Regions from separate parts of the Burkholderia sp. NLJ2 genome, predicted to be linked through region 3. Evidence: riboswitches for the same ligand, from Rfam matches in the RefSeq annotation. Region 3 holds a riboswitch; each other region holds the start of a gene.
What was found. A riboswitch is a leader RNA that binds a small molecule or an ion and turns the genes downstream of it on or off. The one in region 3 is predicted to bind cobalamin.
Positions count from the first base shown of each region.

Region 1: it holds a riboswitch for cobalamin, as region 3 does, so the genes downstream of both, R9B84_RS12845 (TonB-dependent receptor domain-containing protein) here and R9B84_RS08490 (HoxN/HupN/NixA family nickel/cobalt transporter) in region 3, are expected to answer to the same signal.
Region 2: it holds a riboswitch for cobalamin, as region 3 does, so the genes downstream of both, R9B84_RS36350 (CbtB domain-containing protein) here and R9B84_RS08490 (HoxN/HupN/NixA family nickel/cobalt transporter) in region 3, are expected to answer to the same signal.

Region 1 covers NZ_CP137808.1:2,793,583-2,800,195, forward strand. The annotation lists gene R9B84_RS12840 (FecCD family ABC transporter permease) at 1-86, opposite strand, end outside; gene R9B84_RS12845 (TonB-dependent receptor domain-containing protein) at 126-2,042, opposite strand; cobalamin riboswitch at 2,107-2,360, opposite strand; gene R9B84_RS12850 (ATPase) at 2,515-2,865, shown strand; gene R9B84_RS12855 (cell division protein ZapA) at 2,862-3,176, shown strand; RNA gene ssrS (6S RNA) at 3,258-3,439, shown strand; gene R9B84_RS12865 (EVE domain-containing protein) at 3,511-3,972, shown strand; gene R9B84_RS12870 (SIMPL domain-containing protein) at 4,165-4,905, shown strand; gene lgt (prolipoprotein diacylglyceryl transferase) at 5,017-5,907, opposite strand; gene R9B84_RS12880 (LysR substrate-binding domain-containing protein) at 5,997-6,613, opposite strand, start outside.
Region 2 covers NZ_CP137810.1:3,072,414-3,079,026, forward strand. The annotation lists gene R9B84_RS36335 (2OG-Fe(II) oxygenase) at 1-526, opposite strand, end outside; gene R9B84_RS36340 (inorganic phosphate transporter) at 1,044-2,636, opposite strand; gene R9B84_RS36345 (histidine phosphatase family protein) at 2,817-3,404, opposite strand; cobalamin riboswitch at 3,456-3,593, shown strand; gene R9B84_RS36350 (CbtB domain-containing protein) at 3,627-3,836, shown strand; gene R9B84_RS36355 (CbtA family protein) at 3,850-4,572, shown strand; gene R9B84_RS36360 (LysR family transcriptional regulator) at 4,604-5,512, opposite strand; gene metE (5-methyltetrahydropteroyltriglutamate--homocysteine S-methyltransferase) at 5,639-6,613, shown strand, end outside.
Region 3 covers NZ_CP137808.1:1,853,939-1,860,551, forward strand. The annotation lists gene R9B84_RS08470 (cobyrinate a,c-diamide synthase) at 1-1,295, opposite strand, end outside; gene cobO (cob(I)yrinic acid a,c-diamide adenosyltransferase) at 1,298-1,900, opposite strand; gene R9B84_RS08480 (cobalamin biosynthesis protein) at 1,935-2,312, opposite strand; gene cobA (uroporphyrinogen-III C-methyltransferase) at 2,309-3,118, opposite strand; cobalamin riboswitch at 3,229-3,466, opposite strand; cobalamin riboswitch at 3,591-3,854, shown strand; gene R9B84_RS08490 (HoxN/HupN/NixA family nickel/cobalt transporter) at 4,043-5,101, shown strand; gene cobW (cobalamin biosynthesis protein CobW) at 5,127-6,215, shown strand; gene cobN (cobaltochelatase subunit CobN) at 6,222-6,613, shown strand, end outside.

The sequences.
Region 1 (6,613 bases), 940 kb from region 3:
CTGCCGATCGACAGCGACGCGACGAACAGCAACGCGACCGCAGCGGCCAGCGCGGCCCAGATCGCGGCGGCGCGCGCGGCGCTCATGCCGCGCACGGCCCCGCGCACGACGCGCGGCGCATCCGCTTACTGCTGCTGCCAGCCGAGCGTGACATAGGCACCGCGCTTCGGCGTGTTGTAGGCATATGCAAGCTCGTAGTCCTTGTCGAGCAGGTTGTCGATGCGCGCGCTGACGTACCACGACTTCGTGATGTTGTAGCGCGCGGACAGGTTGACGATCCCGTAGCCGCCGAGCCGCCCGCCGCCCGAATCGTTACGCGCGCCGCTCACGAGCCATTCGCCGCCGACGCGCCACGCGCCGAACGCGCGGTTCACGGCCATCGACGCGAAACGTCGCGCGCGGCGGTCGAGATCCTGATTCTGCGTTTCGTTGACCGGGTTCTGCAACGTGGCGGCAACCCGTACGTCGGTCGCGCCGACATGCCCCTGCCACGACCCTTCGAGCCCCTGCACCTTCGCGCTGCCGACGTTCTGCGCAATATAGTAGAAACCGCTCCCGTCGGGCCGATAGTTGATCAGGTTTGCATAGCGCGTCTGGAACGCGGTGAGCCGCATCACGCCCACTGCATCGGACGCGTACTGCAGCGCGGCCTCGATCGAATGGCTGCGCTCCGGCTGGATCGACGGGTTGCCGGCCATCGGGTAATAGAGGTCGTTGAAGCTCGGCGCGCGGAACGCGTCCGAATAGCTCGCGGTCACCTTCCAGCGATCGGTCAGTTCGAGGCCGTAGCCGAGATAGTAGGAATTGGCGCCGCCGAAGTCCGAGTACTGGTCGCGGCGCAGGTTCGCCTGGAACTGCTGGCGGCCGAAGCGCCCCGAGTAACCGATCCAGCCGGAATTCACGTGACGCTGCGGCGCGGCATACGCATTCGACATGAACTGCTGGTCGAGCCGCTCGTAGCCGGCCTGGATCAGGTGTTCTGGCGCGATGCGGAAGTCGTTTTGCCACGTGTACTGGCGGTTGTCGGTATTGAAGTGATCGGTGTAGACGCCGTTCAACGCCGACTGGCTGCGATCGTTGCCGGTCGAGACGCTCAGGTGAGCGGTCCACCAGTCGGTCAGCTTGCCGTTCGCGAACGCACGCACCTGCTGCACGCGCGAATAGAGGTTGTTCAGGTCGGTCGGCACGCCCCACGCATTGTCGTAGCTGTTGTTGCCGTTCGACTGGAAGTAGCTGACGCCCGCATCCCAGCGGTCGTTGAAGCGGTGGCGCAGCGCCGCGGTGATGCTCTCGTTCAGGTAGCCGTTCGCATTCGGATTCGCGTTCGGCTTCTTCGCCGGGTCGAGCGCGGAAAAACCGTTGTCCTTGTCGCGTGCGATCGACACGCTGAACGTCGTCTTCCCGTCGCTGTCGAGCCGGCCCGATACGCCGACCTGCTGTGTCTGTGTGCCGTAGCTGCCGACGCCGACCGCGAAGTTGAAGCGCGGCGGATGATTGCCGCCGTCCTTCGTGAACACCTGCACGACGCCGCCGATCGCGCCCGAGCCGTACAGCGACGACACGTTGCCGTTGACGATCTCGACGCGCTCGATCTGGTCGAGCGGCAACTGGCTCAGTTGCGCGGCACCGAGACTCGCGGAATCGACCCGCACACCGTCGATCAGCACGAGCGACTGCGTCGACTCCGCGCCGCGCAGGAACATCGTCGCGCTCGCGCCCGGGCCGCCGTTGCGCACGATCTGCGCGCCGGGCGCGAGCGCGAGCAGCGTCGGCAGGTCGGCGCCCGGGTGCGCGGCGATATCCTGCGCGTCGAATACGGTGGTTTGCGGAATCGTGTCGGCCAGCGCCTGCGGCGCGCGCTGCGCCGTGACGACGACCGGTTCGAGCATGGTTGCAGCGGCCGGCTGGGCCGCGGGCACTGTGGACGTTGCCGCGGGTACGGCGGACGCCGCGGAATCGGCATTCGCCGCGGTCTGCGCGGCGGCGGCCAGCGGCAATCCGCAGAGCGCGCCGAGCGCCGTGCGGACGATTGGGGTCAGCATGAAGATAAATCCCGTGAAGCACTGCGCGCCCCGCCTCCCCGCAGGCCACGCGTCACGAAGCCCGTGAGGGCTCCCCGCCTCGGCCGGTATCCGGGCTGGCGGCGTACCGGCTCGCCTTCCCGCGCGATGACGCGCAGTGGCCCGCGCCCGCGTGCGAAACCTGCACGCGGAACGCGCCCGAGCCGGCCTGCGTCACTGGACGCGGCCGCTTACCGTTGCGGGGGCAGCGCAGGTTGGCGGTCTCCTGGCGGAGCCCGCGCCCTGCTTCCCGTTTAACCGCGCGTTCCACGCGCGAGCACCGAGGCGGCGCCAGTTTAGGAGCCGCTCGCGCGAGCGTCAAGGAAGCGTCCGGGCACGCACGGGACGCGCCTATTCGCGGCAAGAAGCGGGGGTGTTACGACTGGAAACGTTACAGATGTCGGATTGCGCGTTATTCCGCGCTAAAATGCTGGGTCTTTAGAGGACGCAGCAAATGCTCAACGAACTCGAAACTTTATCTCAAAATATTGGCCGTCTGATTTCGCTGAACAAGCGCTATCACTCGGAACGGCTCGCGCTCGAGGAGCAGGTCGCGCAATTGCGCGCGGAAGCGGACACGGTCCGTGCGGAACTCGCGCAACTGCGCGACGAACGCAATGCGCTCGCAGCCGAGCGCGACACGCTGTCGGCAAAGATCGACGACGCGCAGGTGAAACTGAACGCGATTCTCGAAAAGCTGCCGCGCTCGAAAAGCGCGGAACAAGCCGACAACCAGCTCGACCTGCTGGATGCGCAGGCGCGTACGGATGGCGATGACGCGGCCAGCCACGGAGAACATGCATGAGCACCAAGCAGATCGAAGTCTCGATTCTCGGTCAGGCCTATCGTCTCGCCTGTTCGGCCGAGACCGAAGCGGCGCTGCTCGAGGCGGTCGCGCGCGTCGACGCCGAAATGTCGAAAATCCGCTCGAACAGCTCGGTACGCGGCACCGATCGCATCGCGGTGATGGCGGCGTTGTCGCTCGCATCGGAATTGCTGCGGCTGCAAACGAGCGTGCGGCACGGTGAAGCATTTCCGGCGGAGGAAATCCGTCGTACAATGCACCAGATGAACGAACAGCTCGGCGCGGTGCTCGCACAGCACGAGACGCAGTAACGTTTTAATCGATGCGTCGATTCTCCTTGATCTCGGCGATCAACGGTGGTCAAATTGGCGCATCGAAACACAGTTCAGTCAGCTTCCCTGCCTGGTTCGCCAAGGTCATATATTCCTTGAACCAATGCCATGTGCACGGTTGCGGAAATTTGTAGCACGGGCGCGCGCGTCACTCTGTCTGATGTACCCGAAGTGCTGCTAACTGCGACCAATTCTGAACCTCAGGTTCAGGATGCCGGCCTAGCGGCCAAGGCGGGGACCTATCCAACGGCATCGGGCAAAGCCCGGTGCCGTTTTCTTTTGTAGCAGCCTCTTTCTGCGTCGATCACGATCCATGCAATACTGGCTGATGAAGTCCGAACCGGACGAAGCAAGCATCGACGATCTCGCCAACGCACCGCAGCGCTCGCTGCCGTGGACCGGCGTGCGCAACTATCAGGCGCGCAATTTCATGCGCGACACGATGAAGATCGGCGATGGCGTGCTGTTCTACCACTCGAGCTGCCCCGAGCCGGGCATCGCAGGCCTCGCCGAAGTGTCGTCGACGCCCTACCCCGATCCCACGCAGTTCGATCCGAAAAGCCCTTATTACGACCCGAAGTCGACGCAGGACGCGCCGCGCTGGCTGCTCGTCGACGTGCGCTATGTGAAAAAGGCGCCGCTCGTGCCGCTCGCCGCACTGCGCGAACACGACGAACTCACCGACATGCGCGTGCTCGCACGCGGCAACCGGCTGTCGATCACGCCAGTCACGCGCGCCGAATGGCGGTTCATCACCGAAAAGCTGATGAAGTAGGCGCACGCAGCAGGCGCGCGCCAAAGGTCAAATCTCGTCAGCACGCGCGGCCGCCACGGAACTCGCGGGTCTTTCGCGCAGCCTAAGCAACCGCTGTCGGCCTATCGGGCCGGCTGTTTTTTTTCGTTGCGCGGTACGCCCGCGTCGTGCACGCGTGATCCGCGTGCGCGCCCTCGCACAAGGAGCCCAACAATGACCAAGAAATCCGCACTCGCGCTGTCGCTCGCCCTCGCCGCCGCCGTTCCCGTCGCGCTGACGCTCGCGTCGCCCGCCGCACACGCGCAGACCGCGAATCCGCACTTTCCGGAACCGGCGGGCGTGCTGTCGCTTTCGTCGCAGGCCAGCGCCGACGTGCCGCAGGACATCATCCACATCACGCTGTTCTACGAACAGCAGGCCAAGGATCCGGGCAGCCTCACGTCCGCACTGAACCAGCGCGCCGATGCCGCGCTGTCGCAGGCGAAGGGCGTCTCGGGCGTCTCCGCACACACGGGCGCATTCTCCGTGTATCCGAGCACCGATCGCGACGGGAAGATCTCCGCATGGCGCGGCCGTACCGAGGTCGCGCTCGAATCGCGCGATTTCGCCGCGGCGTCGAAGCTTGCAGGCCAGCTGTCGAACCTGATGCAGGTCGCGAACGTCGAGTTCTCGCTGTCGCCTGAAGCGCAGCGCACGGCCGAGCAGAAGCTCACAACCGACGCGATCAAGTCGTTCCGCGCCCGCGCGGACGAAGCCGCGAAGGCGTTCGGCTACAGCAGCTATACGATCCGCGATGTCAACGTCGGCAGCGGCCGCAACGTGCAGCCGTACCCGCGCATGATGGCGATGGCCGCGGCGCCGATGGACAGCGCGAAGATGAGCGCACCGATCGCGGTCGAAGGCGGCAAGGCGACCGTGTCGGTCACCGTCAACGGCTCGGTGCAGATGAAGTAACGCGCAACGCGCGGCTGTCAGAAACGCGAAACGCCGGCCCGAAGGCCGGCGTTTTTTATTTGCATGCGTGTTGCCGATGCACGCGCCAGTTGCGCGCGCATCGGTATTGCATCACGCAGCCGCATTCGCCGCGCGACGGCGATACGCCCAGACCATCAGCGCGATGCCCGCGATGATCATCGGCAACGACAGCCACTGCCCCATCGACAGGCCGAGCGCAAGCAGGCCGAGGAAGTCGTCGGGCTCGCGTGCGAACTCGACCGTGAAGCGCGCGAGGCCGTAGCCGATCAGGAACAGCGCGGACACGGCGCCCATCGGCCGCGACTTGCGCGAGAAGAAGAACAGCGCGAAAAACAGCGCGATGCCTTCGAGCGCGATTTCATAGAGCTGCGAAGGATGGCGCGGCAACATCTGGTACTGCATGAACACGTCGGCGAGATGCCACTTCTCGACGAGCGCCGGATGTTTCGGCAGCCATGCCGCATCGTCGCGCATCGCGCCCGGGAACAGCATCGCCCACGGCGCCGTCGGGTCGGTCACGCGGCCCCACAGCTCGCCGTTGATGAAGTTGCCGAGCCGCCCGGCCGCGAGCCCCGTCGGCACCATCGGCGCGACGAAATCGGTGACCTGCAGCCAGTTGCGCTTGCGCTGCCACGCGAACAGCATCATCGCGAGCGTCACGCCGAGGAAGCCGCCGTGAAACGACATGCCGCCTTCCCACACCTTGAACACGTCGAGCGGATGCGAGAAGTAGAAATCGGCCTTGTAGAACAGCACATAGCCGAGCCGGCCGCCGAGCACGGTGCCGAGCACGCCGTAGAACATCATGTCGTCGATGTCCTTCGCGGTCCAGCCCTGTGCCGCGACGTGCGGCAGCTTCAGGCGGATCCGGCCGACGACGATCGCCGCGATGAAGCCGACGAGATACATGAGGCCGTACCAGCGCACGGCCAGCGGCCCGAGATGGATCGCAACGGGGTCGAAATTCGGGTGAATGATCATGGGTTAGCGAAGAAGTTTTCGAATGCGGTACGGCGATCGCGAACGCGCAGCACCGCGCATTGGACGGCACCGATGCACCATCGTTCACGTCACGCGGCGAGGCCCTGCGCACGCACGACGTCGATGAAGCCGGCGAGCACCGGACTCACGTCGCCCGTGCGCCACACGAGGCCTGTCTCGACGACCGGCGCGTGACCGGCGAGCGGCCGGTAGACCACGCCGGTGCGCCGCAGGTTACGCAGCGATTGCGGCACCAGTGCGACGCCCATGCCGGCCGACACGAGGCTGACGATCGTCTGCATCTGGATCGCCTCCTGGCCGATGCGCGGAGTTTCCCCCGCCGCGCCGTAGCAGCCCGTAATGATGTCATAAAAGCCGGGCGCCAAACGACGCGGAAAGATCACGAGCGGCAATGCGGCGACATCGGCGAGATGCACGGGTTCGTCGTCGGGCGCGTCGGACGCTGCCGCCGGCATCGCAACCACCAGCGGCTCGCGCACGACGGGCAGGTACGACAGCCCGGCCGCGTGACGCGGCGGCACCGGCGGAATGACGAGCCCCGCGTCGATGCGGCCGGCGACGAGCTCGTCGATCTGCACGTCGCTCGTCGCCTCCGAGAGTTGCAGGCGCACCTGCGGATAGCGCGCGCCGAACGCGCGCAACAGCGACGGCAGCAGCCCGTAATCGGCAGTCGACACGAACGCGA
Region 2 (6,613 bases), on a different replicon from region 3:
TGAAATCGCGGCCCGGCGCCGACAGCAGGATCGCGACCTGCAGCGGAAATACGTGTTCGCCATAGAGATCCTGATGGAGGCAGTTGTAGTCGTCGGCACCGTATTGAAGGATCAGCGGTGTCGGTCGTGTCTGTCCTGCGGCGTGGCAGCGGTCGAGGAAGATCGCGTGGTCTTTCGGATAGCGGACGTCGATACCGAGTGCCTGGTTCCAGCGATTCGCGATCGGCGCGAGATGCGGGTAGATCGTCGTACGCAGCTCCGCGACGATCGCGGGCAGCGGGTACGCGAAATACTTGTATTCGCCGCGCCCGAATCCGTGCCGCGCCATCACGACGCGTGAACGATAGAGCGCATCCCGCGGATAGAGCGACGCGAGCGCATCACTCTCGCTCGCCGAGATCAAGCTCGGCACGCGCGCGCATCCGTAGCGATCGAGTTCGGCATCGACGGTTGTCCAGTCGACCGTGTCGACGCGTTGCGCGATGTCCAGCGATTCGACGGCGGGTTGCAGATCGGCGATGTTCACGGGCGTACCTCGTTCGTCAGCAGTGTGGCGTCGTGCGGTCGCGCGGAATGTTCAGGAAACGTCGCGCACGGGTGAATCCACGACGAGAGTTGATGAACCCAGTCTAGCGACGTCCGTGCCCCGGCGCGCTCCAGATCTTGCGCTTCAATTCGGAATGGGAAGAGGAAAACGTTCGCGACGTGGCACGGACGCACGCGAATGCGTTGAAGTGTCGGGGCGGACAAGCGGACAAGCGGACAAGCGGACAAGCGGACAAGCGGACAAGCGGACAAGCGGACAAGCGGACAAGCGGACAAGCGGACAAGCGGACAAGCGGACAAGCGGACAAGCGGACAAGCGGACAAGCGGACAAGCGGACAAGCGGACAAGCGGACAAGCGGACAAGCGGACAAGCGGACAAGCGGACAAGCGGACAAGCGGACAAGCGGACAAGCGGACAAGCGGACAAGCGGACAAGCGAGGGTCAAATCGCTACAGCAGGCGGCCGGCTGCCGCCGGCCACCCACCGTGTCCCCGATCAGGCCACCGAGCGAAACAGCCAGTAGAGCCCCCCGGCAAGTGCGATCGACGCCGGCAACGTCAGCACCCATGCGAGTACGAGGCTGCGCACCGTGCTCCATTGCAACCCGGACCCGTTCGCCGCCATCGTGCCCGCGACGCCCGACGACAGCACGTGTGTCGTCGACACGGGCAGCCCGTACACGTCGGCGGCGCCGATCGTCAGCATCGCGACGAGTTCGGCCGACGCGCCCTGTCCGTACGTCAAATGCTGCTTGCCGATTTTCTCGCCGACGGTCACGACGATCCGCTTCCAGCCGACCATCGTGCCGAGGCCCAGCGCGATCGCAACGGCAACCTTCACCCACGTCGGAATGAACTTGGTCGCGTGATCGAGCTGCTTGCGATAGTTGTCGATCGCGAGCTTGTCGTCGGCGGCAAACGCGGGCTGACCCGACTTCTCGATCAGGCGAATTGCTTCGGACACCAGATACATCGTGTTGCGCACGTTGTCGACGTCGCGTTGCGGCACCGCCGCCATCGAGCCCGACGCGCCGACCGCGGTTGCGAGCGACGTCGACAACTGCTGCACGGCCGGCAGCACGGCGGGCGTCAGCTCGCGGCGCTGCACGTAGCGTTCGACGTCGGCGCGCGGGTTCGCGGACGGCGCAACGCCGTTCGTGTATTTACCGAACGTCGCGGCTGCCTGGTTCGCGACCGCAACGAAGGTCTGCGATTCGGCCGGCGTAACGGCCTTGTTCAGCGCATACGCGGTCGGCACCGTACCGATCAGGATCAGCATGATGAGGCCCATCCCCTTCTGCCCGTCGTTCGAGCCGTGCGCGAACGACACGCCCGTGCAGGTCAGGATCAGCAGGCAGCGGATCCAGAACGGCGGCGGCTGATCCTTCGGCGGCTCCTTGTACAGCTCGGGAATCCGCACGACGGCCTTCAGCACGAGCAGCAGCAGCGACGCGCACAGGAAGCCGACAATCGGCGACAACAGCAGCGACTTGCCGACGCCGAGCGCCTGGCCCCAGTCGACGCCGCTCGTGCCCGACGGCCCGTGCATCAACTGGTTCATCAGCCCGACGCCGATGATCGATCCGATCAGCGTATGCGAGCTCGACGACGGCAACCCGAAATACCAGGTCGCGAGGTTCCACACGATCGCGGCGATCAGCAGCGCGAACACCATCGCGAAGCCCGCGCCGCTGCCGACCTGCAGGATCAGCTCGACCGGCAGCAACTGCAGGATGCCGAACGCGACAGCGCCGCTCGAGACCATCACGCCGAGGAAGTTCCACATGCCGGACCAGATCACCGCGACGTTCGGCGTCAGCGAGTGCGTATAGATCACGGTGGCGACCGCGTTCGCGGTGTCGTGGAAACCGTTGACGAATTCGAAGCCGAGCGCGATCAGCAGTGCCGCGCCGAGCATCAGGTACGGGAACAGCGACCCTTCGCGCACCGGCGACAGATCGTCGATCAGGTGCGTGGCGATATAGATCGCGCCGATCGCGAGCACCAGCAGGAAGACGGCATAGCCGACTTGCCGGGTGCGCTCGACGGAGTTCGGATTGTTCGAGGCGGACGAAGCAGGTTGATTCATGACGGCATCTCGTAAGGGAACCGCGTTCGATCCTAGCTTCGGCCAGCAGTCAGTTTGATGACAGTCGGGACGACGAACGGTATGTCTTGCAGTGATGTAAGGCAGGCATCGGTTTGCGATCGCGACGAGACACGTCGGCTCGCATCGCGTTCCACATAGTGAGCACAACACGGCAGGGGCTTACGCGTCGGTGTCGTGCCGATCGTCGTCCGCGATCAACGTCCAGCCGTGCGGCGATGCAACGAACGTCATGCATGACAGCGGCGCGACGTCGACGCGGGTCGCAGCGTTGGAATCCATCGGCAGTGCATGTGCGACGGCCGCGCGAACGATCGCCGCATGCGTGATCGCGACGATGTCGCGGCCGCGCTGCAGCGCGTTCAACCATGCGCCGACGCGGTGCATGGCTGCATCGAACGATTCGCCGCCGTGCGGCGATGCGGCTGGATCGTCGATCCATTCACCCAGTTTGTCCGGCAGGTCGCGTGCGAGGTCGTGCAGCCGCTTGCCGTGCCAGTTTCCGTAGTCGATGTCGCGCAGTGCGTCATCAATGTCGGCACGTAGCCCTAGCGCATCGGCGGTTTGCCGCGCGCAGCATGCGGGGCTGCACAGCACGAGCGCGCCGGCGACGCCCGCCCAACGATCGCGCAGCGAGGTGGCGTCGGCGAGCCCGCGTGCATCGAGCGGATCATCGTCGGGAAACGTACCGGTGCGCATCGCCCGGGTCGAAGCGTGTGCGATCAGGCGCAGCGAGGCATGCATGTTCATGTCGGTGTTCGGAGGGGCCGGGGCGGGTGCGCGGTCGCTCGCGGGCCATCACTTCAATACGCGGACGTTCGCGCGTACAATTCGCCCGACACGAAACGCGGAAGCCGGTGCAATCCCGGCGCGGTCGCGCCACTGTAACCGGGGAATCCCGATCCCGGAAGCCAGACCTGCCTTCGTACCCATTCAACTTTCGTCGGGGCGCGATTCCCCTGAGGTGCATCCATGAGCGAAGCAGTGCTGAAGCCGGTTGTCGTGCCGGCACCCATCCCCGTCCGCGAACTGTTGCCGTGGGCCGTGTTCGTCGGCCTGATCCTGCTGCTCGCACTCTATTTCGTCGGCGCGGAACAAGGCGCGACGTCGCTCGTGCCGGGTATGGTCGTGCACGAATTCGTCCACGACGGCCGCCATCTGCTTGGTTTTCCCTGCCACTGACGCGGAGCGCACGATGGTCGGAAAGCTGCTCATGCGCGGGATGCTCGCAGGCATCGCCGCGGGCCTCCTCACGTTCGGTTTCGCGAAAATCGCCGGCGAACCGCAAGTCGATCAGGCGATCTCCTTTGAAGAAAAGCGCGATGCCGCCAAAGGCGAGGCACCGGAGCCCGAACTGGTCAGCCGCGATACGCAGGCCGGCCTCGGCCTGCTGACGGGTGTCGTGACCTACGGAGCGGCATGCGGCGGGCTGTTCGCGCTGGTCTTTGCGTATGCATACGGGCGAGGCGGCCGCCTCCCGGCACGGCCGCTGGCCGCGTGGCTCGCGCTCGCGGCGTTCGTCGCGCTCGTGATCGTGCCGAACATCAAGTACCCGGCCAATCCGCCGTCGGTCGGCGATCCCGACACGATCGGCTATCGCACGGGCCTGTTCTTCCTGATGATCGCGATCTCGATCGCGACGATGGTGTTCTCGGTCAGCGTGCGTCGCCATCTGCTGGCGAAGCTCGGCCAATGGAACGCATCGATCGTCGCGGGGCTCGTGTTCATTGCGATCATCGCGGCCGTGCAGCTCGGGCTGCCGTCGATCAACGAAGTGCCGGCCGGCTTCCCGGCCGCCGTGCTGTGGAAGTTCCGCGTCGCGGCCATCGGCATGCAGGCGATCATGTGGACGACGATCGGCCTGCTGTTCGGCGCGTGGGTCGAGCGCAGCGAACGCATCGGCATGCGCGCCGCCTGACGCGTATCGCAAACGAGCACGCCTAGCGCGCCTAGCGCAGCATGCGCGGCGCGCTCCACGTCGATTCGCGCGCAAGCGTGACGAACGCGGCCAGATAGTCGATCGACGCGTCCGCTTCGCGGATGCCCAGGAAGATCTGCTTCGCGATGCCCTTTTTACCGAGCTTGACCGGCACGACCGGCATCCGGTCCGCGTATTCGTCGGCGAGCCATCTCGGGAGCGCGGCCACGCCGCGCCCGCTTGCGACCATTTGCAGCATGATGTCGGTCGTCTCGATCGACTTGTGCCGCCTCGGTATGATGCCGGCCGGCGTCAGGAACTGGTTGTAGATGTCGAGCCGGTCAGTTTCGACCGGATACGTGATCAGGATCTCGTCGGTCAGTTGCTCGGGCGTCACGTAGTCGGCGTTCGCGAACCGGTGCGAGTCGGCGACCACCAGCACCTGCTCGTAGTCGAACACGGGATCGAAGCGCAGGCCCGGCTTGTTCAGCGGATCGGGCGTGACGAGCACGTCGATGTCATAGCCGAACAGCGCGCCGATGCCGCCGAACTGGAAGCGCTGCTTCACGTCCACGTCGACGTCGGGCCAGCGTGACAGATACGGCGACACGACCTTCAGCAGCCACTGGTAGCACGGGTGGCATTCCATCCCGATGCGCAGCGTGCCGCGCTCGCCCTTCGCGTACTGTTTCATCCGCTCCTCGGCGAGTTCGAACTGCGGCAGCAGCCGGTTCGCCAGCTTCAGCAGATATTGCCCGCCCTGCGTGAGCCGCAGGCCGCGGCCTTCCCGATCCCAGATCGGCGTGCCGAGCTGCTGCTCGATTTTCCGGACGGTATGGCTGAGCGCCGATTGCGTGAGATGCAGCGCATTGGCGGCCGCGGTCAGCGAGCCCTGGCGCTCGACTTCACGAATGACGACGAGATGGAATCGTTCCAGCATGGATATCGCTCACCTGGCAGATGCATGAACAGATTTAATGAATGAATGAAATAATGCCATTTTATTTCATGTATTGAAATCCCTATCATGGCTGCCGGACATTCACTACATCTGGACGGCAGCATCATGGTCAGGACACACAACCTCGGTTTTCCGCGCATCGGCGCGAAGCGCGAACTCAAGTTCGGTCTCGAACGCTACTGGAAGGGCGAATCGTCGCGCGACGAGCTGAAGGCGCTCGGCGCCGGGCTGCGCCAGCGTCACTGGAACGAGCAGCGCGATCTCGATCTCGCGCCGATCGGTGATTTCGCGTTCTACGACCAGGTGCTCGACATGAGCTTCACGCTCGGCAACTTGCCGAAGCGCGTGCAGGGCTTCCACGGCGACGTGCTCGACAACTATTTCCGCGTCGCGCGCGGCCGTTCGGCGCAGTCGGCGGAAGAGCATGCAGCGTGCTGCGGCGGTGTCTCGGCCGGCGAAATGACGAAGTGGTTCGACACGAACTATCACTACATCGTGCCGGAATTCCATGCGGACACGAACTTCTCGCTCGACCCGTCGCGGCTGCTTCAGCAACTGGCCGAGGCGAAGGCGCAGGGTGTGAATGCCAAGCCGGTGATCGTCGGCCCCGTCACGTACTTGTGGCTCGGCAAGGCGAAGGACGATTCCGATCGTCTCGCGCTGTTGCCGAAGCTGCTGCCCGTGTACGGCGCGCTGCTCGACACGCTGACCGCGCAGGGCGTCGAATGGGTGCAGATCGACGAACCGATCCTCGTCACCGAGCTCGACGCCGAATGGCGGCAGGCATTCCGCACCGCGTATGCGGCACTGGAAACGCGCCGCATCAAGCTGCTGCTCGCCACCTACTTTGGCGAGCTCCAGGACAACCTGACGCTCGCGAGCTCGCTGCCCGTCGACGGCCTGCATATCGACGCGATCAATGCACGCGACGAGGTCGATGCACTGGTGCGCGAGCTGCCGGCCGAGCGCGTGTTGTCGGTTGGTGCGATCAACGGCCGCAACATCTGGAAGACGGACCTGAATGCGACGCTCGACTGGCTCGAACCGCTCGCGAAGCAGCTCGGCGATCGCCTGTGGCTT
Region 3 (6,613 bases):
TCCCCGCTGAACAACGCCACGACCGCATCCGGATTCGACGGCCAGTACATGTGCATGTACGTCGCGACGATCGCGCCGTGGCGATAGACGGCTTCGCCGCTGCCCGGCGCGCCGTCGGGGCGCACCGCGTTCGCGACCGGTTCCAGCGGCGTCGTGAGCCGCGAATAGTGGAACGTATGGCCGCGCATCGGCCCGGTGCGCGTATCGAGCTGCTGCATGCCGAGCGCCGCGAACCGGCGCTGCATCGTCGCCTGGCCAGGCAGCAGGCCGAGCATCGGCGTCGTCGTGCCGTCCACGTCGGTCAGCGATTCACCCAGATACACCATCCCCCCGCATTCCGCGACGATCGGCCGGCCTGCCGCCGCATGCGCACGAATCGTCCGCGCGGTTTCGGCATTCGCCGCGAGCGTCGCCGCATGCAGTTCCGGATAGCCGCCGGGCAGGAACAGCGCGTCGCAATCGTCCGGCACCTGTTCGTCGGCGAGCGGCGAGAAGAACCGCAACTGCGCACCGAGCGCATCGAGCAGTGCGAGATTCGCCGGATAGATGAACGAGAACGCCCCATCGCGCGCGACCGCGATCCGCTTGCCGGCGAGCGCACGCGGCAGCGGCGCCGCGACGTCCGGTTCCGCGAACGCGACGGCAGGCGGCAATTCGGCGAGCGCCGTCTGCGCGAGCACGTCGGCCGCGCGCTCGAGCCGCGCATCGAGGTCGTCGATGTCGGCCGGCTGGTGCAGGCCGAGATGCCGCTCCGGCAACGCGATGCCCGCATCGGCCGGCACGTGCCCGAGCCAGCGCAGGTCGGCAGGCAGCGCCTGTTGCAGCAATTCCGCATGCCGGGCCGAGCCGACGCGGTTCGCCAGCACGCCGTGAAACGGCAACCCCGGCCGGAACCGCGCAAGCCCGAACGCGATCGCCGCGAAGGTCTGCGCCATCGCCTTCGCGGAAATCACCGCGACCACCGGCACGCCGAACGCGGCCGCGAGGTCGGCACTGCTCGGCGTGCCGTCGAACAGCCCCATCACGCCCTCGATCAGGATCAGGTCCGCATCGCGCGCGGCATCGGCCAGCAGCGCGCGGCAGCCAGCCTCGCCGACCATCCCGAGGTCGAGCGCATGCACGGGCGCGCCGCTCGCGCGTTCGAGCAGCATCGGATCGAGAAAATCGGGCCCGGTCTTGAACACGCGCACGCGGCGGCCGAGCCGGCGGTGCAGCCGCGCGAGGCCGGCCGTCACCGACGTCTTGCCCTGGCCGGACGCGGGCGCGCTGACGAACAGTGCGGGGCAGGACGACACGCTCAGAACTCCACGCCGCGCTGCGCCTTCACGCCTTGCTCCTTGTACGGATGCTTGACCAGCCGCATTTCGGTGACGAGATCGGCCGCATCGATCAGCGCATCGGGCGCGTGCCGCCCGGTGACGACCACATGCACCGACTCCGGACGCGCGACGAGCGTCGCGAGCACTTCGTCGAGCGGCAGGTATTCGTACTTCAGCACGGTGTTCAGCTCGTCGAGGATCACCATCCGGTAGTCGCCGCTTTCGATCATCCGGCGCGCTTCGTCCCAGCCCTTGCGCGCGGTCGCGATGTCGGCGTCGCGGTTCTGCGTGTTCCACGTATAGCCGTCGCCCATCGTCACGAAGTCGCATTCCGCGACCGCGCCGAGGAAGTCGCGCTCGGACGTGTGCAGCGCGCCCTTGATGAACTGCACGACGCCGAGCCGCATGCCGTGGCCGAGCACGCGTACGGCCATGCCGAACGCGGCCGTGCTCTTGCCCTTGCCGTTACCGGTGTGGACGATCAGCAGGCCTTTTTCATGGGTGGCGGCGGCCTGTTTCTTCTCGTGGCCGGCACGGCGGCGTTCGGCCATCCGCTGATGGGATTCGGAATCGGTCTTCATCGGGAATCGTCCTGTCGAAAGCGAAACAAAAGGTTCAGAGCGGGCCGGCGAGTGCGACCGTCACGCCGTCCCGGATGGATTTGGGGCCCAGCAGCCGGCCGTGCGGCGCCGCGAGCTGCGCGCACGGCTCGGCCACGCCCGCGACGCCGAAGCGCGCGAGCGCGGCGTCCGACGGGCCGCTCGCGGCCAGTTCCGGGCGGCTCGCAAGCTGCGTCGCGTCGAACGCGACGAGCGGCCAGCCGCGTCGCGCGCACAGCGTGCGCAGCGCGCGGGCACGCGCCTTGTCGGCGAGTGTCGCGACGAGCGCGGGTTCGGCGGCCGAATAAAGCGCCAGCGCCGCACGGATCGCAGCATCGAGTTGCGCGGCCGTCACGCCCGCGCGGAAACCGACGCCGAGCGCGACGCGCATCATGCGCCGCCGCCGAGCGCGGCACGCACCGTGGGATCGCCGGCCAGCGCCGCGACGCGGCCGATCACGACGATCGCCGGCGAACCGATGCCGGTCGCGCCGACGCGTTCGACGACGGTGTCGAGCGTCGCGAGCACGTGCCGCTGTTCGGGGCGCGTCGCGTTCTCGATCGCCGCGCACGGCGTATCGCCGGGCAGGCCGCCATCACGCAGCGCCGCCGCGATCGCGTCGAGCCGGCGGATGCCCATGTAGATCACGATCGTCATGCGCGTGGCCGCCAGCGCGCGCCAGTCGGGTTCGTCGGCGCCCGCGCCGTGGCCCGTGACGAAGATCACGCCCTGCGCGGCGCCGCGCTGCGTGACCGGAATGCCGAGCGCGGCCGGTGCGGCAATGCCCGCGGTGATGCCGTTCACGACCTCGACCGGAAAACCGGCCGCGCCGAGCGCGGCCAGTTCCTCGCCGCCGCGGCCGAACACGAACGGATCGCCGCCCTTGAGCCGCGCGACGCTGCGGCCGGCGCGCAGGTGCGCGAGCATCGCGGCGACGATCGCTTCCTGCGGCGTCGACGCATGACCGCCGCGCTTGCCGACATGCTCGATGTGCGGGTCGGCGCGCGCATGGCGCAGCACGTCGGGGTTCACGAGATCGTCGACGAGCAGCACGTCCGCCGCGCCGATCGCGCGCACGGCCTTGAGCGTCAGCAGGTCGGCGTCGCCGGGGCCGGCGCCGATGAGCCAGGCGCGGCTCATTGCGCGCGGCACGGCGCGCACCGTGTCGAAACAGTGGGAAGGGGCAGGCGGGCGGCACATCGGCGGCCGTCGAACAGGCAACGCATAACGGATCGGGCGAAGCCCGCGCGAACGCGGGCGGAATGCGCACCCCATCCGTCCCCCGCGGATCGGGCGTTCGGCGAGCGTCGGGCTCGCCCCTTGCGTCGGCCGGTATCCGGGCTGGCCGCTTGCCAGGCCGCAGCCTTCCCGCCCGGCTGACGGGCAGTGGCATCGTGGGCGGCATGGGCGCGTGCGCGGGGAAGCGCGTCGCGCGGGCGGCGTACCGTTGCGGGGACAGCACAGGCCGGGCGGTCGTCCGCCTCCTGTTTCCCGTTTAACTGCATGCGCGGAATGCGCATGCGAGCACCGAACGCGGCGCTACGATAGCACAGCGATCCGCCCGCGCGAACCCGCTTCGCCGATGCCGGAAGCGGCCTCCGGCGTGGCGCGGCGGCCATGCAAGACGCCGTTCGGCCGCCCGAGCCGCCTTGACGCTCCCGCCCCCGGCGCCTACACTCGCACGCGTTTTGGTGCTCGCGCGTGCCCTCCGGCGCGCGCAGTTAAACGGGAAACAGGGAGCCTGCCTGCGTCGCAGTCGAGCCAACCTGTGCTGCCCCCGCAACGGTAAGCGAACGCATCGTGCCCGCCGCGATGCAGCGCCGCTTCGCCGCATGCCGCGCGCATGCGGACGACCGCCACTGGATGTCCTGCGCATCCGGGAAGGCGAAGCGGCGTGTTCGCCAGCCCGGATACCGGCCTAAACGTTGGGGTTCAGCGCCGCGGGGAGGCGGCGCATCGTCCACGGCCGCAGCGTGCCCGACACCCGAGCGTTTCCCGATTCCCGTCGTCCGACCGCCTGCGCGAGTGCGCATGATCCGGCGCGATGAAGGGCCGGACCGCGCGGGGCCGCGCAGCGACGGCCGTGTTGGCATTCTTCATGTCGACCGTTCGCAAGGGAGCGTCATGCTCGATTCGCTGTTTCGCCTGTTCAACGACAGTCCGTCCGGGCTGCGCGGCAAGATCATCGCCATCTATTCGTTGTTGATCGCCTTCAACGCAGGCGCGTGGATCTGGGCGTTCGCCGCCTTCCACGGCCAGCCCGTGCTGCTCGGCACGGCGCTGCTCGCGTACGTGTTCGGGCTGCGCCATGCGGTCGACGCCGACCACATCGCGGCCATCGACAACGTTACGCGCAAGCTGATGCAGGAGGGCCGCAGCCCGCTCGGCGCCGGCCTGTTCTTCTCGCTCGGCCATTCGACGGTGGTGATCGTGATGTCGGTCGTGGTCACGCTCACGGCCGCGTCGCTTGCGCGCTTCGAGAGCATGAAAGCGTGGGGCGGCGTGATCAGCACGAGCGTGTCGGCGTTCTTCCTGCTGGTGCTCGCGATCGCGAACCTGCTGATCCTGATTTCCGTCTACCGGACGTTTCGCGCCGCGCAGCGCGGCGAACCGATCGTCGACGCCGATCTCGACCTGCTGCTGAACCAGCGCGGCGTGCTCGCGCGCCTGTTCCGTCCGCTGTTCCGGCTCGTGTCGCGCAGCTGGCACCTGTATCCGGTCGGGTTCCTGTTCGGTTTCGGCTTCGACACGGCGACCGAGATCGCGCTGTTCGGCATCTCGGCGGCACAGGTGCAGGGCGGTCTGTCGTTCTGGTCCGTGATGGCGCTGCCGATGCTGTTCACCGCCGGCATGACGCTGGTCGACACGACCGACGGCATCCTGATGATGGGCGCGTATCGCTGGGCGTACGTGCGGCCGATCCGCAAGATCTACTACAACATGACGATCACCTTCGTGTCGGTGCTGGTCGCCGCGCTGATCGGCGGCATCGAGGTGCTCGCGCTGCTCGCGGACAAGCTGTCGCTGCAGGGCCCGGTGTGGGACTTCGCGTCGATGGTGGCGTCGCACTTCGGCATGCTCGGCTATGTCGTGATCGGCCTGTTCCTCGCATGCTGGCTCGTGTCGGCCCTGATCTACCGGTTAAAGCGCTACGACGAGATCGACGTGACGATCTCTGCCTGACTCCCCTTACGAACCTGGATATTCCATGACCCTACGCAAGCTGCCCGTCACGATCGTCACGGGCTTTCTCGGCAGCGGCAAGACGACGCTGATGCGCCACATCCTGCAGCACGCCGAAGGCCGCCGCATCGCGGTGATCGTCAACGAGTTCGGCGAACTCGGCATCGACGGCGAAATCCTCAAGGGCTGCGGCATCGGCTGCGAGGAGACAGAAGGCGCGCAGGACGAAGCGTCGGGCCAGCTTTACGAACTCGCGAACGGCTGCCTGTGCTGCACCGTGCAGGAAGAGTTCTATCCGGTGATGGAAGCGCTCGTCGAGCGCCGCGCGGACATCGACCACGTGCTGATCGAGACATCGGGGCTCGCGCTGCCGAAGCCGCTCGTGCAGGCGTTCAACTGGCCGACGATCCGCAACAGCTTCACGGTCGACGCGGTTGTGACCGTCGTCGACGGGCCGGCCGCCGCGAGCGGCCAGTTCGCGGAAAACCCGCAGGCCGTCGACGCGCAACGCCGCGCCGATCCGAACCTCGACCACGAATCGCCGCTGCACGAACTGTTCGCCGACCAGCTGTCGTCCGCCGACCTCGTGATCGTGAACAAGGCCGATCTCGTCGGCGACGCGCAGTTCGCGCAGATCGAAACCGCGATCCGCGACGAGATCCCGCCGCAGGTGAAGATCGTGCGCGCGACGCGCGGCGAGCTCGACCTCGCCATGCTGCTCGGGCTCGAATCGGCGTCGGAGGAAACGATCCACCTGCGCCACGACCATCACGGCTCGGCCGACGACGGCGATCACGACCACCATCACGACGACTTCGACTCGGTGGTCGTGTCGGGCGACGCGGGCTCGCGCGAAGCGACGATCGCCGCGCTGCAGCGTGTCGTCGAAGCGCACACGATCTACCGCGCGAAAGGCTTCGCCGCGCTGCCCGGCGCGCCGATGCGGCTCGTGATCCAGGGCGTCGGCCGCCGCTTCGACAGCTACTTCGACCGTCGCTGGCAGGACGGCGAAACGCGCGCGAGCCGCTTCGTGCTGATCGGCGAGGATCTCGACGCGGCCGCGCTGCAACGCGCGTTCGACGCCGCGTGCGCGGCCGAACCGCAACAGGCGTAACGCACGATGCATCTGCTGCGCACCACGCCGGGCGGCTTCGTCGACGATACGCAGGGTGTCGTCCGGATCGACCAGCAACCGGCCGACATCGTGATCCTGAGTTCGGCCGACACGACGCTGTCGCTGCTCGCGAGCGTCGTGCCGCAATTGCCGGCCGGCTTCCCGAGCGTGCGGCTCGCGAACGTCACGTTCCTGCGGCAGCCGGCGTCCGTCGATTTCTATGTCGACGACGTGCTGCGCCACGCGAAGACGGTCGTGATCGATCATCTCGGCGGCGAAGCGTACTGGCCGTACGGGATCGAGCAGGCCGTGTCGCTTGCGTCGAAGCGCGCCCAGCAGCTCGCGATGTTCTCGGGCGACCTGCAGGAAGATCCGAACCTCGTCGCGAAAAGCACGGT